2 regions of the Comamonas sp. 4034 genome follow, and region 1 is predicted to be linked to the other one. Evidence: predicted binding sites of a transcription regulator. Region 1 holds the regulator's gene; the other holds the start of a gene.
What was found. The regulator sigma-54, encoded in region 1, starts transcription at its own class of promoters, with help from an activator protein. The targets are predictions, from matches to a motif close to TGGCANGNAANCTGCTTT.
Positions count from the first base shown of each region.

Region 2: a site for sigma-54 is predicted at 5,976-5,993, ahead of ABIE32_RS20550 (nitrate- and nitrite sensing domain-containing protein). Genes of this name have one in related genera too.

Region 1 is NZ_JBNDIT010000002.1:29,001-43,807, reverse strand. It holds gene ABIE32_RS02745 (hypothetical protein) at 1-754, shown strand, start outside; gene ABIE32_RS02740 (aspartyl/asparaginyl beta-hydroxylase domain-containing protein) at 887-1,810, shown strand; gene ABIE32_RS02735 (glutaredoxin domain-containing protein) at 1,917-2,396, shown strand; gene rpoN (RNA polymerase factor sigma-54) at 2,458-4,092, opposite strand; gene lptB (LPS export ABC transporter ATP-binding protein) at 4,195-4,971, opposite strand; gene lptA (lipopolysaccharide transport periplasmic protein LptA) at 4,995-5,663, opposite strand; gene ABIE32_RS02715 (thiol:disulfide interchange protein DsbA/DsbL) at 5,957-6,601, opposite strand; gene ABIE32_RS02710 (SPOR domain-containing protein) at 6,659-7,381, opposite strand; gene argS (arginine--tRNA ligase) at 7,408-9,114, opposite strand; gene ABIE32_RS02700 (DUF2214 family protein) at 9,151-9,597, opposite strand; gene ABIE32_RS02695 (LysR family transcriptional regulator) at 9,594-10,526, opposite strand; gene ABIE32_RS02690 (ATP-binding protein) at 10,670-11,914, shown strand; gene ABIE32_RS02685 (response regulator transcription factor) at 11,936-12,622, shown strand; gene ABIE32_RS02680 (hypothetical protein) at 12,791-13,150, opposite strand; gene ABIE32_RS02675 (hypothetical protein) at 13,570-13,929, opposite strand; gene ABIE32_RS02670 (malate synthase G) at 14,377-14,807, shown strand, end outside.
Region 2 is NZ_JBNDIT010000030.1:5,536-20,342, reverse strand. It holds gene nirB (nitrite reductase large subunit NirB) at 1-982, opposite strand, end outside; gene ABIE32_RS20565 (ABC transporter ATP-binding protein) at 1,316-2,128, opposite strand; gene ntrB (nitrate ABC transporter permease) at 2,125-3,117, opposite strand; gene ABIE32_RS20555 (CmpA/NrtA family ABC transporter substrate-binding protein) at 3,144-4,415, opposite strand; gene ABIE32_RS20550 (nitrate- and nitrite sensing domain-containing protein) at 4,666-5,940, opposite strand; partial or broken gene ABIE32_RS20545 (transposase) at 6,071-6,411, shown strand; gene panC (pantoate--beta-alanine ligase) at 6,420-7,271, opposite strand; gene panB (3-methyl-2-oxobutanoate hydroxymethyltransferase) at 7,320-8,204, opposite strand; gene ABIE32_RS20530 (hypothetical protein) at 8,566-8,859, shown strand; gene ABIE32_RS20525 (IclR family transcriptional regulator) at 9,241-9,963, opposite strand; gene ABIE32_RS20520 (acyl-CoA carboxylase subunit beta) at 10,184-11,797, shown strand; gene ABIE32_RS20515 (acyl-CoA dehydrogenase family protein) at 11,834-12,997, shown strand; gene ABIE32_RS20510 (enoyl-CoA hydratase/isomerase family protein) at 13,035-13,910, shown strand; gene ABIE32_RS20505 (acetyl/propionyl/methylcrotonyl-CoA carboxylase subunit alpha) at 13,918-14,807, shown strand, end outside.

The DNA.
Region 1 (14,807 bases):
CGCGGGCGCACACATCATCATTGCCATTTTCTTTGCCATTCATGCCGTGCGCACCGGGCAGAACAACTACTGGCTGTTCATCCTGCTGGCATTTCCGTTTCTGGGCAGCGTGGTGTACTTCTTCGCCATCTTCCTGCCCAGCTCGCGCCTGCAGCGCCACGCGCGCCAGCTGGCCAGCAGCGCTGTCAAGGCGCTGGATCCGACGCGCGAAGTGCGCGAAGCCCAGGCCGCCTACGACTACAGCCCCACGGCGCAGCATGAAATCCGCCTCGCGCAGGCACAGCTGGCCGTTGGCAACGCGCAGCAATCGCTGCGCCACTTTGAAGCGGCAATGAAAGGCCCGTTTGCCACTGACCAGGACATCCGCTGGGGCGCCGCGCAAGCCGCCTACCATGCGGGTGAGCCCCGCACCGCGCTGCAATACCTCAAGACCATTGCGCAGACCGATGTGCACTACCGCGCAGAGCCCGTGGGCCTGCTGATTGCCAAGTCCTACGCGATGCTGGGCGACCAGGAGATGGCGCGCAAGAGCTTTGATTTCGTGCGCGAGCAATCGGGCGGCTTCGATGTGATCGCCGAATACGCAATCTGGGCCGCAGAGCAGGGCGACTGGGCCACGGCCAACCGCCTCAAGGCCGACGCCGACAAGGCCATGACGCACTGGAGCGGCCAGCAACGCCTGCTGAACAAGGAAATGCTGCTGCGCCTCAAGGCGGCGTTTGCCAAGCAGGGCAAGCAAAGCAGCACTCGGTAGCTATTGAGGCTGTTTTTGGCCTCCAGCGCTTATCCACCAAGCGCCATCAGCTATTGTTTTTGATATTACGAAACGCCCGTGCTTTGCGATTGCGCAGCACGGGCCGCAATGCCCTCGGTAAAATCGGCGGCTATGGCAAAAATCATTGTTCTGGCCCTGGTGCTGCTCTTCTTTGGCTGCGGCCTGTACATGCACCTGCGTGGCAAGGTGCGGCACAAGGTGCTGCGCCAGCTGTTTGACCACTCCACCTTCACGGCGCCGTTCAACGTCTTCATGTTGGTGTTCAGCAAGGTGCCGCGCACGCCTTACCTGCCCACCAGCACCTTCCCGGAGCTGGCACCGCTGCAGGCCAACTGGCGCGAAATTCGCGAAGAAGCCATCAACCTGCAGAAGAACATGCAGATCAAGGCGGCGGCCAACAACGACGACGCGGGCTTCAACTCCTTCTTCAAGACCGGCTGGAAGCGCTTCTACCTCAAGTGGTATGGCGACGCCCACCCCTCTGCCATGGAGCTGTGCCCCAAGACCACGGCGCTGGTCAAGGCCATCCCCAATGTGAAGGCCGCCATGTTTGCCGAGCTGCCGCCCGGCGCCAAGCTCAACCTGCACCGCGATCCGTACGCGGGCTCGCTGCGCTACCACCTGGCCGTGCTGGCCCCCAACGACGACCGCTGCATGATCGAAGTCGATGGCCAGCCGTACAGCTGGCGAGAGGGCGAAGGCGTGATCTTCGACGAGACCTATATGCACTGGGCAGAAAACCGCAGCGAAGGCAACCGCATCGTGCTGTTCTGCGATGTGGAGCGCCCCATGACCAACGGCTTTGCCCAGTGGCTCAACCACTGGCTGGGCAAGAATGTGGTCGCTGCCGCCAGCTCGCCCAACAATGAGGGCGACCCGCGCGGCTTCATCAGCCGCATCTTCAAAATCTCGTTCTACATGGGCCAGTGGCGCCGCCGCTACAAGGCCTGGAACAAAACCGCCTACAAACTCACCAAGTTCGGCCTGATGCTGGCCGTGGCAGCGCTGTTTGTATGGTGGCTGTGGCCCGCTTGATGGGCCCAATCTTGATCACTGAAAAAAGCCACTGGTGCGCAAATGCCCAGCGGCTTTTTTCTTTTATATGATTGGCTTGGCCCCCCAGTGCCTCCCTGGAGACTCCATGCGTTCCTTTTGCCTTACGTTGTTGTTGATTGCAATCTACCCGTTCGCAGGTGCGCAGACGCTGTACAAAACGGTGGGGGCCGACGGCAAGGTGGTCTACAGCGACCGGCCCCCTGCCGAAGGCAACGCCCAGGCCCTGCAGCAGGAGCAATTGCCGATCAGCATCGTGCCGGGCATGCCACCGGCACCCGCAGGCAAGGCGACCGCGAAGAAGGCGGTGGTGCAGCATGGCCAGGCCGTGTTGTACATGGCGCAATGGTGCGGCTACTGTCGGCTCGCGCGCGCCTATCTGGCCAAAAACCAGATCGCCTACCGTGAAATCGATATCGACACGCCAGACGGCAAGGCCGCTTTTGCAGAGATCGGCGGCCGGGGCGTACCGGTGCTGCTGACAGACGGCCAGCGGCTGGCGGGGTTCCGCGAATCCAGCTATGACGCGCTGTTTGCCAAGCGCAAGGCTGCAGCGGGCAAGAAATAAGGCAAAACTGGCCCCTGGCACCCGCCCATCAAGCGCGATAAGCTACACAAATAATAGCAATCTACAAGGTCTTGCGCAGGCTGGCCGCCGGAATACGCAAGGCTTCGCGGTACTTGGCGACCGTACGGCGCGCGCACTCGATGCCCTGCTCCTGCAGCAGATCGGCGATCTTGGCATCGGACAGCGGCTTTTTCGGGTTTTCCTCGTCCAGCAGCTGCTTGATCAGCGCCTTCACCGCCGTGCTGGAGGCGCTGCCCCCGGTTTCGGTGCCCAGGCCCGAGCCAAAGAAGTACTTGAGCTCAACCGTGCCCTGGGGCGTTGCCATGTACTTGGCCGTGGTCACGCGGCTGATGGTGGATTCGTGCAGGCCCAGCTCATCGGCGATCTCGCGCAGCACCATAGGGCGCATGGCAAGCTCACCATGCACGAAGAAGTTGCGCTGCCGCTCCACAATGGCCTGCGACACCCGCAGGATGGTGTCGAAACGCTGCTGGATGTTCTTGATGAACCAGCGCGCCTCCTGCAGCCGTTGCTGCAGCGCCCCATGGCCTTCGCTGCCCTTGTGGCTGCGCAGGGCGTTGGCATACACCTCCTGCACGCGCAGGCGCGGCATCACTTCGGCATTGAGCTGTACGCTGAAACCCGGCACGGGCAGGCCGCGCTCGTTGCTGGGGCGCACGATGATGTCGGGGATGATGGCGTTGCGGTCAACGTCTGCATAGGGGCGGCCCGGGCGTGGCTCCAGCTTTGCAATCACCGCCAGCGCGCTGCGCACGGCAGCTTCGCTGCAACCCGTCAGCTGCATGAGCTTGCGCACATCGCGGCGCGCCAGCAGGTCGAGCGATTCCTGGCATACGAGCAGCGCAGTCTCCAGGGCGAGCGCATCAGCCTCGGGGTGGGCAGAGCCTTCCTCATCCAGCAGGCGCTGACGGGCCTTGATCTGCAGCGCCAGGCATTCGGCCAGGGTGCGAGCGCCCACGCCCACCGGCTCCAGGCTTTGCAGCAGGCGCAGCGCCACGGTCAGGTGGTGCAGCAGCGCGTCATAGGCCTCCGGATCGGAGGCATCGCCAAAGCTCTGCGCCAGCTCGGCCAGGGTCTCTTCCAGGTAGCCGTCGTCGTTCAGGGATTCGATCAGAAAGTACAGCGCGGCACGGTCTTCCGGGCACAGCCGCAGCGACAGCGCCTGGCGGTGCAGCACGTCCTGCAGGCTGATGTGTACCGAGCTGCGGTCTGATGCGGGGGTTTCGTCTTCGTCATCTCCAGCGCTGGCACGGGCTGGCACATCGCCGCCCCACTCTTCCCAGTCGGAGGCAGAGTCGCCCGCAGCGGCTTCGGCGTCGGCACCGGTTTCCTTGCCAGCGGCAAAGTCCAGGGTTTCGCCTGCAGAATAATCTGGCTCAAAATCAGCTTCCGTGCCTACTGAGTCTGCGGAAGAAGCTATCTTTTCAGAAGTATTTTCCGCGCGCTCATCACCTGCATCCGCACTGGCACCCGTCGCATCGGCAGGCGCTGCTGCGGCGTCCGGCTCTGCAGCGGCCTCCTCCGCATCCCGCTCCAGAAACGGGTTTTCGTCGAGCATCTGCTCCACTTCCTGCGACAACTCCTGCGTGGACAGTTGCAGAAGCCGGATGGACTGCTGCAGCTGCGGCGTGAGCGTGAGGTTCTGCGAGACGCGCAGTGACAGCGAGGGCATCATAGCGAGCCCCCTTGCATGGCAATGTATGCGCTTGCTATGAAACGGTTGTGTGACCGGCCAGCCACCGCGCGAACAACGCGTTGCCAGCCAGGTCTGCGTGCATCACATGCGGAAATGCTCACCCAGGTACACCCTCCTCACATCGGCGTTTTCCACAATCTCTTGCGGCGTCCCGGCTGCCAGCACCTTGCCATCACTGATGATGCAGGCGTGGTCGCAAATGCCCAGGGTTTCGCGCACGTTGTGGTCGGTAATCAGCACGCCGATGCCACGGTCTCTCAAAAAAGCGACGATACGCTGGATCTCGATCACCGCAATCGGGTCAATGCCCGCAAACGGCTCGTCCAGCAGAATGAAACGAGGCTGCGTGGCAAGCGCCCGTGCAATCTCGACACGGCGACGCTCGCCGCCAGAGAGTGCAACGGCCGGCGACTCACGCAAGTGCTCTACACGCAGCTCCTGCAAAAGCGCCGTCAACTGGCGCTCCACCTCATCGCGTGGCAATGGCTTGCCATTGGGGCCTTTTTGCAGCTCCAGCACGGCGCGCACATTGTCCTGCACGCTGAGCTTGCGGAAGATCGATGCTTCCTGCGGCAGATACGACAGGCCCAGCTGCGAGCGCTGGTGAATCGGCATGTTGGCCACCGAGTGGCCGTCGATGCGGATGTCGCCGCCATCGCTGCGCACCAGGCCAACGATCATGTAGAACGATGTGGTCTTGCCCGCGCCATTGGGGCCGAGCAGGCCGACGACCTCGCCCTTGCGCACCGACAGCGACACATCCTTGACGACCTTGCGGCTGCCATAGGATTTTTCGAGGTGCAGCACTTCGAGCTGGCTGCGATGGTCGCTGGCTGCCGCCTTGGCGTTGACCGAGATTCCCGACGAAGTTTCAGCCACGGTCACTTGGCTCCGTCATTGAGTTGGGTGCTCGGGCGCAGCTTTTCCTTGTCGTCCGCAGCGGGCTTGGCCTTGCCTGCGTCCGCTTTCGCATCGGCCTTTTCATCGGCCTTGGGCGTCAGGATCACGCGTACGCGGCCATTCTTGGGCGCGCCGGGTTTGGTTTCTGCCGTCTGCTCGCCCTTCTGGCCATTCACGGTAAAGGTGTCGGTCAGGTTGTTGTAGACGATGACCGAGCCGCTGACCTGGTCGGTCAGGGTGGTTTCACGGTAGCGGCGCAACTCGCCCCGGCGCTCGAAGTGCACGGTATCGTCGCGACCGTTGTAGGTGATGACTTCGCCTTCGCCTTCGACAAACTCGGACGGCGCGCCGGGCGCGGTGTCGCGCTTCTGGCGGAAGAACGCCAGCTTGCCGGGCGCCGCCGTCACCACACCGTGCTGGTAACCATCGCGGTCCTGGCTGACGGTCAACTGGGCGCCGCGAATGATGATGGTGCCCTTGGTCACCACGACATTGCCGGTAAAGACGCTGGTCTGCTTGAGCTCATCGTGCGTACCATTGTCCGCCTCGATGTTCATGGGCTTGGTGCGGTCGGCGCGCTCGGCGTGCGACAGCAATGGCAGCGCCAGCACAGCCGCCATCAACAGGGTGGAAAAAATACTAGGTCTCATAAGGCATGAATCTTGCTCTTACCCATTGTAGCCATGCTGAGGGGCCTGCCGCCAGCGCTGCGGAAATCACCCACGTTCCCTGCGATGCAGAGGCGCCGGAATGTCCGGAAAGCCTGCTTGACCGCCCCCGATCCGCCTGCTTACAGCAGGCAATGGCTTTTGCTTGGCCGTGTCAGCTTGCCGCCTTTTGCGACACGGGCGCCTTTCAAGGCACAGCCCCCAGCGATGAAAAAAGCCCGCATGTTGCGGGCTTGGCGGTGTGGTTCTGCACGATATCCGTATTCGGTATCGGATCAGCCCTGGGTTGCCAGGAATTCCACCACCTGCAGCACATTGGTCATCGAGCCTGCGCGCGTTCCATCGGTGTAGTACTTGCCTGCCACGCCCATGGCTGGCACGCCTTCCACGCCGTAGGATTCCTGCAACTGCGTCGCCTTGCGCACCTGGTTGGTGACCGAGAACGAGTTGTAGATGTCCTTGAACTTCTTGATGTCGACGCCGTTCTTCTCCATCCAGGCGAAGATTTCGTCGTCCTTGTTCAGGCGCTGGCGCTCCACGTGAATGGCGCGGAAAACCTTGACATGCACGTCAGGGATCAGGCCCATGGTTTCCAGCGTGTAGTAGATCTTTTGCTGAGGAATGAAGGTGTTGTTGAACGCGACGGGCACGCGGCGCACCTGCAGGTTCTTGGGCGCCGTCTTGGCCCAGGCTTCAAACTGGGGCTCAAACGCGTTGCAGTGCGGGCAGCTGTACCAGAAGAACTCGATCACGTCGACCTTGCCGGCCGGCGCATCGGGGTTCACGGGCTTGGCCAGCTTGAGGTAGTCCTTGCCTTCCTTGAACTTGGCCTGGGCTTGTGCGCCAGTGGCAAAAGGCAGGCTGATGGCAGAGGCAGCCACTGCCGAGGCAGCGGTGGCGGAAAACGCACGACGTTTCATGTTTTGTTATCTCCAGTAGCGGGTTGCGAGGTAGGAGTCGCTGTGGTTTGAAAAAGTTCAACGCTGCACGCGCACAATTTGCGCGTCGACGCCAGCGCCATCCAGTTTACCTTTGAGGCCATCCGCATCGTCACGCTTGTTGAAGGGGCCCACGCGCACACGGTAGACCGTGCGACCGTTGACCTCGCGCTCAGTCACGCGGGCTTCCCAGCCCATCATGGCCAGCTTGGCGCGCTGGGCATCACCGTCGGACTGGGTGCGGAAAGCCCCTGCCTGCACGAAATACTGGAAACCATCCGAGCCATCGGCACCGCGCGACTTGGCCAGATCGCCCAGCGGATCGGTGGCCTGCCCGGCCTTGGGGTCGAGCTTGGCTACCTGGGTCTTGTCTGCGGGTTTGTCAGCAGGCTTGCCATCGGCGGTGGTTGTCTTGCTGTCGGGCAGCACCACTTCGGGCTTGGGGGGCTTGGTGTCGGCAGGCGGCTTGGTGTTTTCAGTCACCGTCTTGGGCGGCTCCGGCACGACCACGCCCTGCGCGGCAGGGGCTGCGGGCGCGGGGTTTCTTGCGGGGTTCTTGCCGTACAGCGGCGAGTTCGGGTCCCAGTTCTGGTTGCGCTCGGCTTCGGCCTTGTCCTTGGCTTCGCCGCGCACATTGCCTTTGTTGACAAACGGCACCGGTACGTTGGTCACATAGACAGCCACGGCCAAGGCCGCGCCTACGCCAATCAGCAGCCCCAGAATCAGGCCCAGAATCGTTCCACCACGTTGATGTCGTCGCATTGCAGTTTTTACCTTTGTTCGCAAAATCACATGCGTTCTGGCGCACCCACGCCCAGCACTGCGAGGCCATTGCGCAACACCTGCGCCGTGGCAGCCACCAGCGCCAGACGGGCCAGCTTGACGGGCTCATCGTCCACCAGAATGCGTTCAGCATCATAGTAGCTGTGGTAGCTGGCAGCCAGATCACGCAGGTAGAACGTAACATCGTGTGGCGCGTTGCCGTCAGCGGCAGCCGTCAGCATCTCGGGGTACTTGGCAAGCAGTTGCATCAGCGCCTGGGCCTGAGGGCCCTGCAGTGCCGACAGATCCACATTCTGGAGTGCCGCAGCCGCCGCGCCGGACTCCTGCCACGCGCGCAGCACCGAGCAGATGCGCGCATGGGCGTACTGCACGTAGTAGACGGGGTTGTCGTTGTTCTGGGCCACGGCCAGGTCGACGTCGAAGGTGTATTCGGTGTCGGGCTTGCGCGAGAGCAGGAAGAAGCGCACCGCGTCCTTGCTCGTCCACTCGATCAGGTCGCGGAGGGTGACGTAGCTGCCTGCGCGCTTGCTGATCTTCACTTCTTCCCCATTGCGCACCACACGCACCATGGTGTGCAGCACGTAATCGGGGTAGCCCTGGGGAATGCCGACGTTGGCTGCCTGCAGGCCGGCGCGCACACGGGCAATGGTGCCGTGATGGTCGGTGCCCTGAATGTTCACCACCTTGCCGTAGCCACGCTTGAACTTCTGGATGTGGTAGGCCACATCGGGCAGGAAGTAGGTGTAGTTGCCGTCGGACTTGCGCATCACGCGGTCCTTGTCGTCACCAAATTCGGTAGATTTGAGCCACAGCGCCCCGTCCTGCTCGTAGGTGTAGCCGCTGTCGATCAGACGTTTGACGGTGTCTTCCACATAGCCATTGGTGTATAGGCTCGACTCCAGGTAGTACTCGTCGAACTTGAGGTTGAAGGCCTGCAGATCCTTGTCCTGCTCATTGCGCAGGTAGGCCACCGCGAAGTTGCGGATGTTGTCGTAGTCTTCGACGTCGCCATTCGCGGTGAATTCGCGGTCGTCGGCCTTGACGGTTTCCTTGTTCAGGAAGGCCTGGGCGATCTCGGCAATGTAGTCACCGTTGTAGAAGTTCTTGGCCAGCGGGTTCTCGGCATCGGTCGGCCAGCATTCGTCGCCCGGCTTGAAGCCTTTGGCACGCAGCTGTGTGCTCTTGGTGAGCGTGTCGATCTGCACGCCAGCGTCGTTGTAATAGAACTCGCGGTGCACCTTCCAGCCCTGGGTGGAATACAGGTTGCTGATGGCGTCACCAATGGCGGCCTGGCGGCCATGGCCCACGTGCAGTGGGCCTGTGGGGTTGGCCGAGACGAACTCGACGAGAACGTTCTCGCCCCGGTCAGCCTGGTGGCCGAAGCGGTCGCCCTGCGCGAGCACTTCGCGCACGATCTGCTGCTTGGCAGCGGGCTTGAGGCGCAGGTTCAAAAAGCCGGGGCCGGCGATTTCCACCGCGTCCACCCATTGCTGGAAGGGCGCTGTCGCCTCCAGCGCTGCCTTCAATTGCTCGCCCAGTGCGCGCGGATTCGCCTTGAGCGGCTTGGCCAACTGCATGGCAGCGGTCACGGCATAGTCGCCATGGGCGGCCACCTTGGGCGTCTCGAACGCGGCGCGCTCGCCCGCGCCGGGCGACAATTTATCCAGCTCACCAGCCAGGGCTGCGAGCAAATCCTTTTTGACTTGCAACATATTTAGAAATTCTTGGGAGGCTGGCAACCAGCTGGGCTACCAACCCCGGGCATAAAACACGGCCACTGCGGCGATCACGGGAATCAGGTGGGCCTGCCACATGATCCATTTGCGGGTGGACTGCACCTCGGCCGCCGCAGGCAAGCTGCCATTGTCGCGCAATTGGCGTAACCAGCGCCGGAACACGACTGTCGGCTTGAACGAGAGCAGCGCCCCGGTGATGAACAGGGCCATCTTCAAGTGGAACAGCGGCTGCGACACATACCAACTCGCGCCCTTGGCCCCCAGGAAGACGCGCATCAGCCCAGTGGCCAGCACGGCGACAGCGGCAATGCCGAAGATCATGTCCAACCGTGCCAGGCGCTGCACGACGGCAGCGTTCATCCACTCGGTACGGCACAGCGCCGCCTCGCTGGAGAGAAAAACCACCATCGTGAGCAAGGCCAGCAGGTGGATACAGGCCAGAAAAGCTTCCAAAGTCATCGTGATACTCCGTTTTTCCAGAAATCGGCTTGCTCGTAGTGGTGTTTGACAAAATCGATCCACAGGCGCACGCGCAGCGCCAGGTGCTTGCGCTGCTGAAACACCACATAAATACCGTTGGGCGGCGCGGCAAACTCCTCCAGCACCGGCACCAGGCGGCCTGCGGCAATCTCGGCCTCCACCTCCCAGGTGCTGCGCCATGCAATGCCCCAGCCCTGCAGGCACCAGTCGTGCAGCACCTGGCCGTCGGAGCAATCCAGCGGCCCGCCCGGCTTGAAATGCACCACTTCGCTCGTACCACCATCGACCGGCATGCGAAATGCCCAACCCCGGGTCTGCGAGGCCTCGCTCGACAGAGTCAGGCAGTCGTGCTGGGCCAGATCGCTCGGGTGGCGGGGCGTGCCACGGCGGCGCAGGTACTCGGGCGTGGCCACGCACAGGCGCCGGTTGTCGGCCACGCGTACGCTCACCAGAGATGAATCGGGCAGGTCGCCAACGCGGATCGCACAGTCATAGCCTTCGCCAGCCAGATCCACCAGGCGATCGCTCAGGTTGAGCGAGGCCGTTACCTCGGGGTGGCGGGCATGGTAGAGCGGCAAGAGCGGCGCCACATGGCGACGGCCAAAGCCCGCCGGGGCCGTGACCCGCAAATGCCCGGTAGCCTTGACGCCGCCCGCGCTCACGCTGGCCTCGACATTGGCCAGATCGGTGAGTAGGCGCTGGCAGTCTTCCAGAAAGGCGATGCCTTCATGCGTGAGGGTGAGCTTGCGCGTGGTGCGCACCAGCAGCTTGACGCCCAGGCGCTCCTCCAGCGCATCGAGACGACGGCCCATGATGGCGGGTGCCACGCCTTCGGCCTTGGCGGCGGCGGTGAGGCTGCCGCGCGTAGCAATGGCGACAAATGATTCGAGCTGCTTGAGACGATCCATAGCAAGATTGGCCCGGGCCGTGCCAACCATGGCAACGCGCCCCCGGTCTGCCTATTATCATCGGGGCTCCAAACCGCACCAGCCTGCGCGGCGACTTTGTACGTCCAACCAGCTGCGCTGTTGCGCCCTCGCTTTCAATCACCATGTCCGCCAGCTCCAGCGCCACCTTGAACACCAATGCCGATGCCCTGTGGTTTGCCCCCGCGCAACTGCTGCGCCTGTTTGGCAACAGCCCGGTCGCCATGGCCTACTGGGGGCATGACCAGCGCCTGCGCCTGGCCACGCCCCAGTGGTGTGAGTGGTTCGGCATTCCCAGCACCGGCGTAGCCGGCCAGCTATTGGCCGAAGCCCTGCCCGCCGCATTTCTGGACGCCCACCGCGATACGCTGCAGGCCGCAGCCCTCGGCCAGCGCCAGCAATTTGATGCGAGCAAGACTGATGCCCATGGCGCCACCGCCTGGCGCCGCATCAGCCTGTCGCCTTATATCTGGCAGGGCAAAGCCAGCCCCAAGACTGCCGATGGCGTGCTGATGCTCATGCAGGACTGCACTGCCGAGTACCGCGCTCGTGCCAAGGAGGCCCTGCTGCATGCGCAACTGGCCGCGCTGTCGTCCACCGAGCAGGAGCGCACCGAGGAGAAGGGCGAACTGCTCAAGCTGCGCACCCTGCTGGACTGGCGCACCGCCATGCTGGCCGAGCACAGTGACATGCTCCAGCTTCTCTCGCACGAGATCCGCCAGCCGCTCAACAACGCGTCAGCCGCCATGCAGGCCACAATGAAGGCCATTGCCGACCTGCATCTGGAACAGGCCACCCCCGCCAGCAAGGCTTTGCTGCGGGCAGAGCATGTGCTGCAGCAGGTGATCGGCACCCTGGACAACACGTTGGCAGCTGGCACCATTTTGGCCGTGGGCGGCAAGGCAGGCGCCTCCACCGACACCGACTTGCCCACCCTCGTCAACCTGGTGCTGCACGACATCGCGGCAGACAACCGCCCGCGCATCCAGGTGGTGTGGGACGCCGATGCGCGCACGGTGCAGTTGCACCCTGCCCTGATGCGGCTGACCATCCGCAACCTCTTGAACAATGCGCTCAACTACGCGCCCGCCGACACGCCCGTGCGGCTGCGCATCGCCGAATCGGACGATCCGCTGGCGCTGATCATCGAAGTGATCGACGAAGGGCCGGGGATTTCTGAAGAACTGCGGCCACGCCTGTTTGAAAAAGGCTCGCGCGGTGCAGAGCACCGCCACCGCGCAGGTGCCGGGCTGGGTTTGTTCATCGTGCGCTCTGTGGTGCAATTGCACCAAGGCACGGTGCAAGCCTTGCCGCGCGAACCGCATGGCACCATCATGCGGCTGGAATTGCCCCAAGGTCTGGACGACTGATTCCCCACTACTGAAGACACCATGCTCCCTGCCACGCTTGCCCTGGTCGACGACGACACCGAATACTGCGAATTCCTCGCCCAGCACCTGCGCAACCAGGGCGTGAGGGTTCAGGCCTATGGCGACAGCAGCGACCTGCTGGCCGACATCGAGCCCTACCGTTTCGATTTCTATGTGCTGGATCTGATGCTGCCCGGCGTGGATGGTGCCGAGCTCATCCGCATTCTGCGCAAGCGCACGCAGGCAGGCGTTCTGATTGTCTCCGGGCGTCTGGGGCCGGAGGTGTTTGCCGAAGTCATCAACGCGGGCGCCGACATGTACCTGACCAAGCCGGTCACCTTCGAGCAGGTGGAGCTGGCTATCCGCGCCGTGCATCGCCGCATCATGACAACGGCCAAGACCGCCACTGCCTGGAGGCTCGACAGCCGCCGCAGCGTGCTCACCGCGCCTGACGGCCAGATTGTGGAACTGAGCCCGACGGACCTGCTGCTGATGGAATGCTTTCTGCAAGCCCAAGGCGAAGTGGTGAGCCGTGATCAGATTCGCGATCTGCTGGGCCACAGCAGCGCCGCCGACTCGGACAACAGCCTGCACGCCACCATCTACCGCCTGCGCCGCCGGATTGAAAAAGTCACCCCACTGGCCGTGCCGCTGCAATCACAGCAAAAGGTCGGCTACCAGTTTCGCGCGCCGCTTGTAGCAGCGTGACATGCCGACCACCAGCGTCACAACACCTGGCATTTTTGGCGCAATAGGCCGCAATAGCCCGCAACAACCGCCTTTTCACCACATACAGCTGTCAAGATTGAGCAATTTACAAAAAAGCGAGCCATGGCTCGCTTTTTTTGACCCCGCGTGATCCGGGTCGATGGCCGATTACATGGTCATCTTGCTTTCCACGTCAGCCACCTTGCGGCGAGCCAGAGCCAGATTGGCGCGGGCGTTGTCCAGCACGTAGTACACAAAGATGCCCGACAGACGCTGCGATGGGCGGATCAAGTGGTACTGCTTGCCCAACGTGATCAGAATGTCCTCGATGTTGTCGTTCAAGCCCAAGGCCTTCATCGTCTTCATCTTGGCGCGCACCACTTCGGTGTTACCGGCAGCGGCCAGTTCCAGATCCACACCGGTACCGATGCTGCCCAGCATCATGCCGCTGTTGTAATCCACCACGGCAGCACACATGGCGCCGTCCATCGTCATCAGATCATTCAAGCTGTCGTTCAGATTTGCCATGGTTTCCCCACTTTGTTTGACGTAGATCAGTTTCATCACCTTGTTAAGGTGTTAGTGATTCTATTGAGTCACTTCTGACCAGATCAATCATTGAAGATGTTTTGCATTCCGCAAACTTCGACTTTGGAGCCCTGGGCTGCGGAATTTGATAGCAGTTTGGCAAATATGGATATGCGCGGAAAGCGCTTTTTTGCACCGCAACATCGCCCACCGCAATCGTAACAAAGCGTGTGTTATTTACGACGATCTGCGCAAGGCCCTATGGCGCTCCTATGCAGCTCGGTGCTATGAAAGCCCGCCCCGGACACAAGGGCGACGCTGCCTCTGGTGCGTGATTGCTATATTTTCAAAAGCAATAAAGCAAATAAAAACGGGCCTCAAGGGCCCGTTTGAAGAATGACAGGGCTAAGCCCAGGCCATTACATGGTCATTGCACCTTCCACATCCGAGACCTTGCGGCGAGCAAGCGCCAGGTTGGCACGCTTGTTGTCCAGCACGTAGTACACAAAGATGCCGGCCAGCTTGGCCGATGGACGAATGATGTGGTACTGCTTGCCCAGCGTGATCAGGATGTCATCGATGTTCTCGTTCAGACCCAGGGCCTTCATGGTCTTCATCTTGGCGCGCACCACTTCGGTGTTGCCAGCGGCGGCCAGTTCCATATCCACGCCAGAGCCAGCACTCGCCAGCATCATGCCGCTGTTGTAATCCACCACGGCAGCGCACATGGCACCGTCGAGGGACATCAGATCGTTCAAGCTATCGTTCAGATTTGCCATGCTTTTCTCCTGTGGGATGAGCGAGCTCTGCGAAAAATTACCGAGCCTCAATGAAAGTGATCATATATGATCATTTCTGATCTGTATCAACAAACACATTGTTTTGCAGTTGACTCTTCACTCTTTGCACAGTTGGCTTTCAATTTTCATAGCAAAAGTTCAATTTAAATCAATGCAATTATAGGATTTATCGCAATTTTTCCGGCTGTTTCATTTGCGATACAACTTGAATATTTTCCCGAAAAACTGACTTTTCATTTCTCTTCATGATCAGAACTGATCATCAACATAGATCTGCTTATGACCGCGAACGGATGATTGCGCACTAAAAAGTCATGTATCTACGCTTTTTTTGTGGATTGATCACTACGCAGGTATGCAATACAGTGTTCTGACAGGGTGCCGACAGGTACCGTTTGCTCAGAGACATTGACCGAGGTAGAGACCATGACTGATCGCACCACCATCCACGGCCTGCAAGTGGCCACCGAGCTGTACAACTTCATCAACCAGGATGTGTTGCCTGGCACCGGCGTGGACCAGGCCGCTTTCTGGCAAGGCTTCGACGCCATCGTGGCCGACCTGGCCCCCAAGAATGCCGCCCTGCTGGCCGAACGTGACCGCCTGCAGGCCGAGCTGGACACCTGGCACAAGGCCAATCCCGGCCCGATCAAGGACATGCAGGGCTACCGCAAGTTTCTGGAGACGATCGGCTATCTGGTGCCACAACCCCAGGGCGCGAAAGCCACGACCGAGAACGTGGACGCAGAACTGGCCATTCAGGCTGGCCCCCAGCTGGTGGTGCCAATCCTCAATGCCCGCTACGCCCTCAACGCCGCCAACGCCCGCTGGGGCTCGCTGTACGACGCGCTGTATGG
Region 2 (14,807 bases), on a different contig from region 1:
TGAGCTTGGTCGAGGTCAGCGACCCCAGATAGCGGCCGATGCCGAATTCCGCCAGATGGTTGGCCAGCACCTTGCCCTGTTCAAACAGCGGCGCCACCAGCCCATAGGCAGTCCCCCGGTGCGCAGCACATTCGCCCACTGCGTAGATGCGCGGGTCGGTCACAGTCTGCAGCGTGTCGCTGACCACAATTCCGCGATTCACATGCAGATGCATGGATTCAGCCAGCCCCGTGTTGGGACGTATGCCGACGGCCATGACGACCAGATCAGCCGGAATCTCGCTGCCATCCTGGAAGCGCACCGCGCGCACGCGGCCGCTGGCGTCACCCAGCAATTCCTGCGTCTGCGCATGCATGCAGAACTGCATGCCTCGCTCGGAGAGCGATTGCTGCAGCATCTGGCCGGCCCGATCGTCAAGCTGGCGCTCCATCAGCCAATCCCCCACATGCACAACCGTCACCTGCATGCCGCGTTTCATCAGACCGTTCGCGGCCTCCAGTCCGAGCAGGCCACCACCGATCACCACCGCATGCCTGAGTGTCTTTGCCGCCTCGATCATGGCCTCGGTGTCGGCAATGTCCCGGTAGGCCAGTACACCCAGCAGGTCCTTGCCGGGAATGGGCAGAATAAAAGGGTTGGAGCCCGTTGCCATGATCAGGCGATCGTAGCCAGCACTGGCTTCTTCGCCCTGGGCATTGACCGCATGCACCGTACGACGGGCACGGTCCACGGCTGTCACGGTATAGCCTGCGTGCAGCAGAATGTGATGGTCCTGGTACCAGGCCCAGTCGTTGAGCACGATATCGCTGAGCGTCTGCTCCCCGGCCAGCACCGGCGACAGCAGAATTCGGTTGTAGTTGGGATGCGGCTCGGCGCCAAACACCGTGATGTCGTACAGATCGGGAGCAATGGCCAGCAACTCTTCCAGCGCGCGTACACCCGCCATTCCGTTGCCAATCATGACCAGTTTGGATTTTTTCATCTCAGTCCCCGTGGGCTTGGGAAAAAAAAGACGTCTGCGCGTTGCATGACCGGCATGAACGCGTAGACGTCTTTGTCCTTGGACTCCGGCGCAACCTTGCACCTTCACCCTGTGGCCCACCTTGGCCACGCCCAACAACATGCAATTGCCATGCCAGATCTGCCATCCCGAAAACCACACGCCCTGAGATCGCACGCATGCGCCTGGGCCCATCCCTTTTTAGGCCATGGCTCCCGGGCTTGCATGCACTGTTTTCGTGCCTGCGCCCTTTCCTGCTGTGCGAAAAACGCGCATGGCGCCCGAAGGCGCCATGGGGCGGGATGGGATCAAGGCTCAGACCACCTTCTCCACATGACCCTGGCGGGTGTAGAGAAAATCGATCACTGCCTTGCGATAGCTTTGATACTGCGGACTTTCGGCCAGCTCTACCCGGTTTCGCGGGCGAGGCAATTCCACATGCAGCACCTCCCCAATCGTGGCTGCCGGCCCGTTGGTCATCATCACGATCTTGTCGGACAGCAGCACGGCTTCGTCCACATCGTGCGTCACCATCACCACTGTGCTATGCGTGCGCGCCACAATCTCCAGCAATTCATCCTGCAGCTTGGCACGCGTCAGCGCATCGAGAGCGCCAAACGGCTCATCCATCAGCAACACCTGGGGCTCCATGGACAGCGCGCGCGCAATGCCCACGCGCTGCTTCATGCCGCCCGATATTTCGCCGGGACGCTTTTGCGCAGCATGGGTCAACCCAACCAGGGCCAGCGCCGCGTCGGTGCGCTCGGCCAGCTGCGCCCGGGTTTCGCTCCTGGCAAAGACACGCTCTACGGCCAGGTGCACATTGCCCCAGCAGGTCAGCCAGGGCAGCAGCGAATGGTTCTGGAACACCATGGCACGCTCGGGCCCTGGGCCCTTGATTTCCTTGTTGGCGCACAACAGTGCTCCGTCCGTGGGCATGGTCAGGCCAGCAATCAGATTCAGCAAGGTGGACTTGCCGCAGCCCGAATGCCCGATGAGGCTCGCGAACTCGCCCTTGGCGATATTCAGATGGATGTCGCGCAGCGCCGGAAACAGCCCTTTGGCAGTCTTGAAGGTCTGCTCCACGCCATGGATCTCGATGTACTTGGCGGACCGCGATCCATTCATGATTTCACCTCTTCAAACGTGAAGGCCGAAGCCAGCTTGACCAGTGCCCACTCCAGCACCAGGCCCACGATGCCGATCACAAAGATGGCAATGATGATGTTCTTGACGTTGAGGTTGTTCCACTCGTCCCAGACCCAGAAGCCTATGCCCACGCCGCCGGTCAGCATCTCGGCGGCCACGATCACCAGCCAGGCCGTGCCCACGGCCAGACGAACACCCGTCAACATATAGGGAAGCACGGCTGGAAACAGAATGGTGGTGGCGATCTTCCATTCCGACAGGTTCAGCACCCGGGCCACATTCATATAGTCCTGGGGCACACGCTGCACACCCACAGCGGTATTGATGACCATGGGCCAGATCGAGCAGATGAAGATGGTCCAGATGGCCGCCGGACTGGCGCCCTTGAACACAAGCAAGCCGATCGGCAGCCAGGCCAGCGGCGAGACCGGACGCAGCAGGCTGATCAGGGGATTGAACATGCGCGAGAGAAAACTGAAGCGCCCGATCAAAAAACCCAGCGGAATGCCCGCCAGCGCGGCCAGGCCGAAGCCGAGAGCCACGCGCTGCAACGAGGACAGCACGTTCCAGCCCACACCCTGGTCATTGGGGCCGCTGCGGTAGAACGGGTCCCTGAACACCTGCACAGCCTGCTCCCAGGTCTCCGCCGGGGAAGGGATGCTCTTGCCGGTGCTGCTGGAAACCAGAGACCACAGCCCGACCAGCAGTGCCAGCCCCAGCACCGGGGGCAAGATCCGCGCAAACAGTGGTTCTGTCCATTGGCGTAACGGGCTGGGCGCCACAATGGCCGAAGCCGAGGCTTGCGCTCTGCGTTTGGTATCTTTTTCCACATCAGACCTTATGTGATCTTCGCCAATAGCTATCTTTTTTGAACCTTCAAGCAGCGCATCATTGGCCGCCTGGGCGGCCAGTTGCGAATCGTGAGAGGGATCGGATTCGAGCGGTGAATGGAATACGGCACTGACCATGGTGACTCTCCGGCGGGGTGGCGGCCTCAGGCCTTGATCTTGAAGCTGTCTGCGTACTGGGCCGGGTTCTTGCCGTCCCAGACCACGCCATCGATCAGCTTGCTGCTGCGCATCGGTTCCTTGGGCACACTGACCTGGAGTTGGCTGGCAGCCTGCTGGTAGAGGTCGATGCGATTGATCTGCCGAGCCACGGCCAGATAGTCGGGATGCGACTTGAGCAGACCCCAGCGCTTGTGCTGGGTCAGGAACCACATGCCATCGGACAGATAGGGAAAATTCACCGCCCCATCGTTGAAGAACTTCATGTGGTTGGGGTCGTCCCAGGTCTTGCCCAGACCGTTCTGGTACCGACCCAGAATGCGCTGGTTGATCGCGTCAACACTGGTGTTGATGTAGGACTTCTGGGCCACGGTCTCGGCCATCTTCGTCTTGTTCTGCAGGCTGGCATCAATCCAGCGGCCAGCCTCCAGAATCGCCATCATTACGGCACGGCAGGTATTGGGGTTCTTCTGCGCGAACTCGCCCGTGGTGCCCAGCACTTTCTCGGGGTGGTCCTTCCAGATGTCTTGCGTGGTGTTGGCCGTGATGCCAATGCCATCCATGATGGCGCGGTGGTTCCAGGGCTCACCCACGCAGAAGCCATCCATGTTGCCCACGCGCATATTGGCCACCATCTGGGGCGGCGGCACAGTGATCAGCTTGGCTTCGGACAAAGGATTGATGCCCGCCGCCGCCAGCCAGTAATGCATCCACATGGCGTGGGTGCCGGTAGGAAAGGTGCCGGCAAACGTGTATTCGCGCTTTTCCTTGCCCATCACCTTGGCCAGGCTGGGCCCATCTACCGCGCCCTTGTCTGCCAGGGCCTTGGACAGGGAAATCGCCTGACCGTTGTTGTTGAGGTGCATGAGCACGGCCATGTCCTTCTTGGGGCCGCCCACGCCCAGTTGCAGGCCATAGACCAGACCATAGAGCACATGGGAAAAATCCAGTTCGCCATTGACCAGCTTGTCGCGCACGCCAGCCCAGCTCGCCTCCTTGCTGGGAATGATCTTCACGCCGTATTTCTGATCGAGCCCCAGCACCGAGGCCATGACCACGCTGGCGCAATCGGTCAGCGGGATAAAGCCTATCTTGACCTCTTTCTTCTCCGGGGCGTCGGAGCCCGCAGCCCAGGCGCCATGGTGACCCAGTGCACCATACAGCGCTGCGCCGCCAGCCGCACGCAGGAAATCACGTCGGCCGCCAATGAATGCGGGCTCCAGCTTGGAATTCGTCGACAAAGCAAGGCGTTGGCTCATGAGAAAACTCCATCAAGAATCGTGGTGAAGGCGATCCAGAAAACAAAAGGCGCCCTTCCCTCCTCGGGTGAGAGGAGAAAAGGACGCCGTTGTCCCAGGTCGCTCGTAGTTACGCTTTCAGCGCGACCGCCTTTGGTCTGCTGTACAGCAACAGTCATGCACAAACCATGCCAGTGCTTTCTCAGAGGAGAAGACTGGTTTCAGCGCCGATCTGGCCCAAATTTGGTGCGGCGCAGCAATCGCGGGACTGTCAAAGCGATGAATTGGTGCTGGCAGGCAGCAGTTCCAATGTGGCCAGAATGGCATCGGCCACATCAAGCATGCGCCGGTTCTGGTTCATGGCCGTCTGGCGAATCAGCTTGTAGGCGTCGCCCTCGCTAAGCTGGCGGTAGTTCATCAGCACGCCCTTGGCCCGCTCTATCGTCTTTCGTTCCTGAAGCGTCGCGCGTGCCTTGTCGATCTCGGCCTGCATATCCTGCAGGCGCATGGATTGCTCCTGTACCAGCGAGACAATGCTCTTTTCGAGTTGCAGCCCATAGGCGCCTTCTGCAGGCAGGGTGGCTGCAGGCTGTCTTGCCCCCAAAAATGCCTCCGCAGCTTCAGCACGCGTCTGCGGCTGCCTCTCCAGCAACTGGCGCTGCTGGCTCAGCGCGGCACTGGCCAGCTCACGCTTGCGCAGGCATTGAACCTCCAGCTCCTGGGCCAGAAACGCCTCAATCTGGTGCATGGCATCGAGCCGGCTGGAACAGGCCTCAAACCAGGAAGCGCTCAGACCCTGCTCCAGTGGTACGCCATCCCCGGCCGTGCAGCCCATGCGTCGCAGCCGCTCGATCACCGTCATATCGGGGCAGGCCCCGCATTGCAACTGCCATCGCTCCCTTCCTGCCAGACTCGCGAAGTCGGCAAACACCTGAAAACATCGCTCCTGCGAATCGATCAGGTGCAGCCAATGGCGCTGACGCTCGGTGTTGCCAATCCCTTCTGTAAACGCTGCGACCCCAGTGGCACGCTCCTGCCCGGCCAGTTCCTTGCCTTGCATGAAATGAAACAGCGCCACCAGCAACTTCGCGATGTCGGGATCGCAGGCGCTGTCGGCGGCCTCGAACACCACGGTCAGGCAGGCGGCAATCATGCGGATCAGCGCCTGTGTGCAATCTTCGGCGCTCAGTTGCAATGCATCCCGCTGACGACGCAGCAACGGTAGCGCTTCAAAGCCCTCAAGCGCACTGGCGATCGCATTGAACAGCCGCGCGCCATGTGCGCCCGGCAGGCGCTCACCCAGCTCATCAAGCACCAGGCAGACCCTGCCCATGACCGCGTCTACATGCGGGCCATGCTCCAGCAAGCTTTGACGTGCAAACGCTCCACCACTGAACAGATACATATTCGAGAGTCCGCGCTCCTTCTGAAGCGCGTGGACCAGCTCTGACATGCTCGCCACAAGGCTGCTGGCACCGCTGATCTGCTCCAGCGCAGCCATCTCACTTTGCCGGGCAGCGATCAGATAGTGCAGAGGCGTTTTCATGGGGCATGTCTTTATCAGCATTTCAAACCTGTAAAGTTGCACAATTCATGCCATTTTTGAATTAACGGATCTTGCCTAGCCAAGCGACATCAGTCGCGAACAATTCGAGATCATCAGGCCACTGCTGGAGAGCGCGCACTTGATTGTGGACGCGCAGAGCGCAAAGAACACGGATACAGCGGCCCTGAAGAGCTATGACGCGGGCAAGAAGGTATCGGGCATCAAGCGCCACATTGCAATAAATACGCAGGGTTTGCCGCATGCAGTAGCCGTGACCACCGCTGAGTTGGCGGATCGCAAAGGAGCGAGCTGCACAGCTTCAAGGTCATGCCCAAGCGCTGGATCGTTGAGCGCAGCTTTGCCTGGCTGGGCAAGAACAGGCGGCTATCGAAGAACTGCGAGCGGCTGCTCCATACCAGCTTGCAGTTCGTCCATCTGGCCTTCTTGGATCTGTTGCTCAAAAGAATTTGAACAAACGCCTAGAACTCCAGGTTGTCAATCAGGCGCGTACTGCCCAACCGAGCAGCGCCAAGCGCCACCAGCGGAACATCTGGTATCGGCCCCGTTTGCGGTGGCACACGAAGGCTGTCGCGCTCGCGCACGGTGAGGTAGTCCGTTGCCCAGCCTTTGTCGTGCAGCAGCTTCGCTGCTTCAGCTTCCAGATCGACAAGCTGACGGTGACCCGCGCGTGTGCTGGCCGCCAGTTGCTGCAGGGCGCTTGAAAGCGCACCAGCTCTCTGGCGCTCCTCAATGCTCAGATAGCCGTTGCGCGAACTGAGCGCCAGGCCATCTTCTGCGCGTGCGGTTTCTACGCCAACGATCTCAATCGGCAGGGCAAACTGCTGCACCATGCGGCGCACCACCAAAAGCTGCTGATAGTCTTTCTTGCCAAATACCGCAAATCCGCCACCTGTCGATCCGAAGACACAGGCAAATAGCTTCATCACCACCGTGCAGACGCCGGTAAAGAATCCCGGGCGAAACTCGCCTTCGAGAATGTCCGCGATCTGCGGATCAGGCAAGACCTTGAACACCTGTGGCTCAGGGTAGAGATCGAGCTCGCGCGGCGCGAACAGCACGTCGCAACCTGTCGCTTCCAGCTTTGCACAATCTGCCTCCCAGGTACGCGGATAGCTATTGAAATCCTCATGGGGCAGGAACTGCAGCCGGTTGACGAAAATGCTCGCAACAGAGACGTCCCCAATCTCGGCTGCGACGCGAACCAGTGACAGGTGGCCCTCATGCAGATTTCCCATGGTGGGTACAAATCCAGGCCTGCCACGTTGTGCCAGGGCTGCGCGAAGTTCAGGGATGGTCTGTGTGATTTGCATGGTAGTGGCTCAATCGTTTCGCACTGATGAAAATGAAAACTGGAAAAATCACCAGGCATGGAGCACATCGTCTGGAAATTTCCCTTCCTTGACGGCGCGCACATAGGCCTCGATGGCGCCTCTGACCGAGCCTGCGTCCTTGAGAAAATCACGAACAAATCTGGCGTTGTTGCCAAGGTTCACGCCGAGCATGTCGTGCATCACGAGCACCTGCCCTGCGGTACCGCTACCTGCGCCGATGCCAATCGTATGGCAGCGCTGCAGGGCCTGCGTGAGCTTGCGCGAGAGTTCGGCAGGCACCATTTCGAGCACAAGCATGGATGCCCCGGCATCCTGAAGCTCCAAGGCCTGTTCGTGCAGTGCGGCTGCGGCCATAGCGTCGCGGCCCTGTACGCGATAGCCCCCCAGCGCATGCACGGTCTGTGGCGTGAGGCCCAGGTGCGCACATACAGGAACGCCGCGTTCAACCAGAAATTGCACCACAGGCGCGGTCCAGCCGCCTCCTTCCAGTTTGACCATGTGCGCACCGGCCTGCATCAGGCGCGTGGCGCTATGTATGGCTTGCTCGGGGCTTGCGGAATAACTGCCATAGGGAAGATCGGAGATCAACCAGGCGGTTCCTTGGGCACGATGCAGACCTCGCGCCACGCACTCGGTGTGGTAAGCCATGGCGTCCAGCGAAACGCCGACGGTGCTATGCAATCCCTGGCACACCATTCCCAGGGAGTCGCCAACAAGAATGCACTCCACGCCAGCCGCATCTGCGATGGCGGCATAGGTGGCATCATAGGCAGTGATCATGCTGATCTTCTCGCCCGCCTCCCGCATCTGGTTCAGACGAGGCAGGCTGATGGGCTTGCGCCGAGGTAGAGGGGAAGCGGGAGGAATCGTGCCGTAAGGTGTTCCACCGGTGGTGCTGACAGGGATCGACATGGCGTCTCCTTGTGTTCCTTGCTCGAAGTTGTCGCGAGTATAGGGGACTTGCCCGAGACAGTTCCTACAGATCTGAATCTGTCCCAGTTTCAGGGAAGCTGATTGGTTCAAGCCAAGCCACCACAACCGTGGTCTGATTGACGAGTTGTACTTTGATGCTTTGCCAATCTCCGTTTCCCAGCCTGAAGAACATTGGCACCACCAAACCGCCTCCGGGCGTTTTTTCTCACAGTGCTCAGTACAGACAGCCAACGACAAAGCCTGCTGCCGCTGGCCTTTTTTACCCTTAGTCGCTGCGAAACCCTATCCTGCCTAACACTTGTTCAAATAAGCACCCCCTAGGCCACCATATGTCGAATCTATGATTGCGCTGATCCCAACTGTCGCACCTCGGCTCACAGGACTCACCATGCTAAGAAAAATCCTTGACCATTGGCTAACGTATGTAGTGGCCACGCTGCTAATACTCGCTTCCGGTGTACACAGCTACTTGCAACTAGTAGCCTATGAAGCTGGAGAGCGGGTCGTGATGAGTGGCCGTCTTTTTTGGCTCTATCGACACTTTGGGAAAGGGGTTGATGTCGCGCTGACTTTGCTGCTGGCGGCACTTTTCATATGGGCGGCCTGGTTCAAGTATCGCAATCGCCAGCAATAAAGATAAAACCGCCCGCACGGCGTTAAGCAACGCAGGGCTCTAGGCAAGTTCCGCGAACTTCAAGACCATCCGAGCGACCCAATCCTGCTTCCCAAAGTCCATGATTTTGCCCTTCTGAGGTCAGATCACGGCATCTTCAAGAGGCTTGGAGTCATAGCAATAAGCGTGATGCAGCTCGTGCCCATCAAAACACTCACGCGTATCAGGGCCGATGTGGCCCTGACCTGAAGTAAGGTGGCGTCTCTCCTCCTGCCTTACGACTGATCATTCTCCAGATACAAGAAAGATCTAGCGCAAAGAGCGCTGTGGCCCTCTGTAGCAGTGATAGTGCAGATCAAAAATAGTGCAGATCAAAAGGTCGGCAATGGATTGCGGAATACTCTAGAACCTGGCGTGTGTTTGCATGGCTACCACTTCCTGCCTCAGCCAGTTGCCAATATCAATGGCCGCATTTCTGCTCAGGCGAGACGACGGAGCCACGAAACCCAGGGCAGCTTCGCCGCTGACCCCAAAGGAAAAGCGAACGCCCACGCCTCGCACGCCCTTGCCGTGGATGTGCGAGAAGCCTTGTTTCCGCCCCTCTTCCACCCATCTGCGCAGACGGGCAAGTGTCATCCGGTTCTTCAGATACTCTTCTTGAAAGCGCTCGTAATGCGCCAGCACTTCGCCATCGCCCATGTGCGAGAGCATGGCGAAGCTCGGCACACCCAGGCCCAGCAGGCGGATGCCGCCCACAGTTTCGCTGAAGGTTTTGACTGGTCGCGAACCAGCTTCCATATGCAGGCAATGGCTGTAATCACCCGCCCGCGCGACGAGAAACAAGGGCTCATCCACGCGACGAGCAAGGGACTTCATCAAGGCCGTGTATTGCCGCACCAACGGAGGCCGAGGCATGCTGGCCTGGCCCAGGGCATAGGCTTCCAGACCCAGACGATAGCCTTCGGTGCGCGCTTCTCGGTGCACCAACTGGTGCCGCTCCAGCGCTTTGATCAAGCGATGCACGGTGGTGCGATCCAGCCCCGCCCGCTGCACCAGCGCCGGGATCTTGATGCCTTCTCCATGTTGGGCTGCCACCAGACTCAATAGCTCTAGGGCGCGATCCACACTTTGGGCACCATGGGATCGGCCTGGGCCGCTTCCATCTGCGGCTATTTGCTTAGCTTTCGTCATGGCTACATAGTGCTCCTTCACAGGCACTGACACCCTCGGGCAATCCCTGATTTGTGCACATAGTGCACAAAACCTGCTTTTTCGTTTGTCTTGTCGAACCGCATCTTTTTCAATCACGGACAACACCATTGATTGCCCTTGCGCAGCTTTCCCCATGACACCGTTTGACACCCGCATTCAAGTCCACAGCCCGGAGTACGGGCTGCAGCGCTCCGGCATGCTCGCACTGATTGAGCAGTTGCAGGCACTGGAGCAGCGTGCGATGCACAAGTCTGCCCAGGCCAAGGCCACCTTTGCCAAACGCGGCGCATTGCTCCCCCGCGAGCGCCTTGCTCACCTGCTCGATCCGCTTGCGCCGTTTCTGCCGCTGTGCAATCTGGCAGGCTATGGCATGGACAGCGACGACCTGGATGCAACCATCCCTGGCGGCTCTCAGCTTGCCGGCATCGGCATCGTCAATGGCGTGCGCTGCATGGTGGTGGCGACCGACTCGGGGATCAACGCCGGTGCGCTGACCGAAGCGGGCAACCAGAAGCTCATGCGCTGCCAGGAGATTGCACTGGAGAACAAGCTGCCCTTCATCCATTTGGTGGAATCGGCCGGCTCCAACCTGCGCCAATACCGGGTGGACAAATTCATCCGGGGCGGCGGCATGTTCTACAACCTGGCCCGCATGTCGGCGGCCGGCTTGCCGGTCATCACTGTGGTGCACGGATCATCCACCGCAGGCGGTGCCTATATGCCGGGTCTGTCGGACTATGTGGTCATGGTGCGCGGTCAGGCACGTGCATTTTTGGCCGGACCGCCTTTGCTCAAAGCTGCCACCGGCGAGATTGCCAGCGCCGAAGACCTGGGCGGCACCAATATGCATGCGGCTATCAGCGGCCTGGCCGAGTACGTGGCCGAAGACGATGCCCACGCCATTGCCATCGCTCGCGACATTGTGGGCAGCCTGAACTGGGATTTGGCCCTGATCGGCAGCAACACCGTTGCCCCACGCCTGGAGCCCGAACAATTGGCAGGTGTGATGGTGCTGGAGCACAAAAAGCCCATGGACATGCGCGAAGTGATTGCCCGCCTGGTGGATGACTCGCGCTGGATGGATTTCAAGCCCGACTATGGCCCAGCCACCATTTGCGGCCATGGCCGCATGGACGGGAGTGTGGTCGGATTCATCAGCAACAACGGCCCGCTGGACCCGGCAGGTGCCACCAAGGCTGCTCAGTTTATTCAGTTGTGTAACCAAAGCCAGACGCCAATCGTCTTTTTGCAGAACACCACGGGTTTCATCGTGGGCAGAGCCTCGGAAGAGGCCGGCATGATCAAGCACGGCTCCAAGCTGATCCAGGCCTTGTCGAACTCCACCGTGGCACAGGTCACCATTTACTGCGGTGCCTCGTTTGGTGCTGGCAACTACGGCATGTGTGGCCGTGCCTTCAAGCCGCGTTTTTGCTTTTCCTGGCCAAACGCCCGCACAGCGGTCATGGGCGGCGAACAAGCGGCGGCCACGCTGGAGATTGTCGAGCGCGCCAAAGCAGAGCGAAAAAATGAGCCCGTCAACGAGGCTGCGCTTGCGAAGCAAAAGACGGAAATCGTCACCCACTTCGACAAACAGGCCAGCGCTTTCTATACCAGCGGCCATCTGCTCGACGATGGAGTGATTGACCCGCGCGCTACCCGCGATGTGCTGTTGTTCGCACTGGCCACCATCCGCGAGGCTGAGCAGCGACGTCTTCGCCCTCTCTCTTTTGGTGTGGCGCGCTTCTGATGCTGCCATCACTCCTTTGACTTCCAGGAATACACCATGCTCTATACCGCCGAACACCATGAACTGATGGCCAGCCTCCGTCGCTTTGTGACCAATGAGATCGACCCGTTTGTCGACGAATGGGAAGCCAACGAGATTTTTCCCGCCCACGCGCTTTTCAAGAAGATGGGGCAATTGGGTTTTCTGGGTATTTCCAAACCTGAGGCCTACGGTGGTCTGGGCCTGGATTTCTCCTATGCCTTGGCTGCTGCCGAAGCCATAGGACATGCCAAGGCCCAGGGCGTCAGCATGGGTGTTGGCGTACAGACCAATATGGCAACACCCGCGTTGGCGGCCTTTGGCTCCGACGCGTTGCGCCAGGAGTTTCTGGCCCCCGCCATTGCGGGTGACGTGGTCTGCAGCATCGGTGTCTCCGAGCAAGGCGCGGGCTCCGATGTCTCGTCGCTCAAGACCACGGCGCGCCGCGATGGCGATGACTACATCATCAATGGCTCCAAGATGTGGATCACCAATGGCACCCAGGCCGACTGGATCTGCCTGCTGGCCAATACCTCGGAAGGCTCGCCGCACAAGAACAAGTCGCTCATCATCGTACCGCTCAAAGAGAAAGGCCAACGTGCCAAGGGCATCAGCGTGCAGAAGATCAAGAAGTTCGGCATGTGGTCTTCCGACACCGCACAGATCTTCTTTGACGACGTGCGCGTGCCCGTGCGGCACCGCATTGGCGAAGAAGGCATGGGTTTCATCTACCAGATGAAGCAGTTCCAGGAAGAGCGTCTGGACGGTGCAGCCCGCCGCCTCGCCAGCATGGAGCTGATCCAGGAGACCGCCGACTATCTGCGTCAGCGCATCGCCTTTGGCCGCCCGCTGCTGGACAACCAGTTCATCCAATACAAGCTGGCCGAGCTCAAGACCGAGATTGAGGCCTTGCGCTCACTGGTGTACCGCGCCACCGCCGCCTATGTGCAAGGCGAAGACGTGATCGAGCTGGCATCCATGGCCAAGCTCAAGGCAGGACGCCTGGGCCGCGAAGTGGCCGATTGGTGCATGCAGTTCCAGGGCGGCATGGGCTACACCTGGGAGAACCGCGTCTCTCGGGCCTATCGCGACTACCGCCTCGGCTCGATCGGTGGCGGGGCCGACGAAGTGATGATGATGGTGATTGCCCGCAAGATGGGATTGATGGATTTCAGCGTCTGAGCCCGCGCCCTTCCGCCCAGCCATACCTGAAAATTCCATGAACCACTACAACCACTTGCGAGTGAACCGCGTCCAGGACGTGCTGTTCGTCACCCTGCACTGCCCAGAGACCCGCAACGCGCTCTCGCCTGAAGTCACGGCCGAGCTCTACCAGGTGAGCACGCTTGCGCAAGCCGATGCAGCCCTGCGCGCCATCGTGCTGCGCGGCAGCCAGGGCTTTTTCTGCGCTGGCGGCAATATCGGCAGCTTCCAGTCCCGCCTTGATGCCCACCAACAGACGGAGCCAGCGCAAGACCCCATTGCAGCCCGCAACCGCGAATTCGGCAAGTTCCTGGAGCTGTGGTCTGCCTTGCCCATCCCCATCATTGCTGCGGTAGAAGGCGCTGCCATGGGCGGCGGCATGGGCCTGGCCTGTACGGCTGACATCGTCCTCGCCACCGAAGACGCCAGGTTCGCGCTGACCGAAACCGCCCTGGGCATCATTCCTGCACAGATTGCCCCCTTTGTGGAAGCTCGCCTGGGCCGGCGCAACGCCTTGCGCCTGGGCTTGTTCGGTGAGCGTGTCAGCGGGAAGCAGGCCGTTGCACTGGGCCTGGTGGATGAGCTGGTACCCGATAGTGACGCGCTGGATGAGCACCTGGCGCTATGGCTCAGCCGCATGTGTCGCTGTGCTCCTGGGGCCAACCAGGCGCTCAAGCGCTTGTTTGTCCGTAGCGACCCCGTCCAGCCTTTGCCTCAAATGCTGGATGTTGCCGCCGAGTCCTTTTCGGCCTGCATGCGCAACGAAGGGCCGGAAGGCATTGCCGCCTTCAAGGAAAAGCGCCCCGCACGCTGGCATGCCAGCTTCAACGCCGAGCAGATTCGCCAAGCCCAAGGCAGCGATCAAGCAACGCCCGCCACTCCCAATACCTGAGCCGCCTATGTCCGTCACCAAACAAATCCGCCCCTTTCACAGCGTGCTCATCGCCAACCGTGGCGAGATTGCACTGCGTATCATTCAGTCCGCACGCCTGCTGGGTTTTCGCACGGTGGCCATTTATTCCGACGCCGACCGCGACAGCCCCCATGTGCAAGCAGCTGATGCCGCTGTCTGCGTGGGCGCTGCACTGCCGCGTGAGAGTTACCTGAACATCGAAGCCATTCTGGCCGCAGCCCAACAGGCGGGAGCCGATGCGGTCCATCCGGGCTACGGCTTTCTGGCCGAGAACGAAGACTTCGCCAACGCCGTAGACCAGGCTGGTCTGGTCTTTATCGGCCCGACCGGCGCAGCCATCAAGGCCATGGGCAACAAAGCCCGCGCCAAGCAGTTGATGATGCAAGCGAATATGCCCTGCATTCCCGGCTACCAGGGTGCCGACCAGGCAGATGCCGCCTTTGTTGCAGCGGCTCTGCAGATGGGCTATCCCGTCATGGTCAAGGCTGCGGCAGGTGGCGGCGGCCGGGGCATGCGCCTCGTTCAAACGGCAGCAGATCTGCCAAGCGCTCTGGCATCGGCACGCTCCGAGGCTTTGCAGGCCTTTGGCAGCGCAGAACTGATTCTGGAGAAGGCCATTCTGGCCCCGCGCCACATCGAGATCCAGCTGCTGGCCGACAGCCACGGCCATTGCATTCATCTGGGCGAGCGCGACTGTTCCATCCAGCGCCGCCACCAGAAGGTGATCGAAGAAGCACCCTCCACCGCAGTCACCCCAGAGATACGCCAGCGCATGGGCGACGCTGCGGTCAAGGCCGCCCAGGCGATCGGCTACATCGGCGCCGGAACCATGGAGTTTCTGCTCGATGCCCATGGTGACTTTTTCTTCATGGAAAT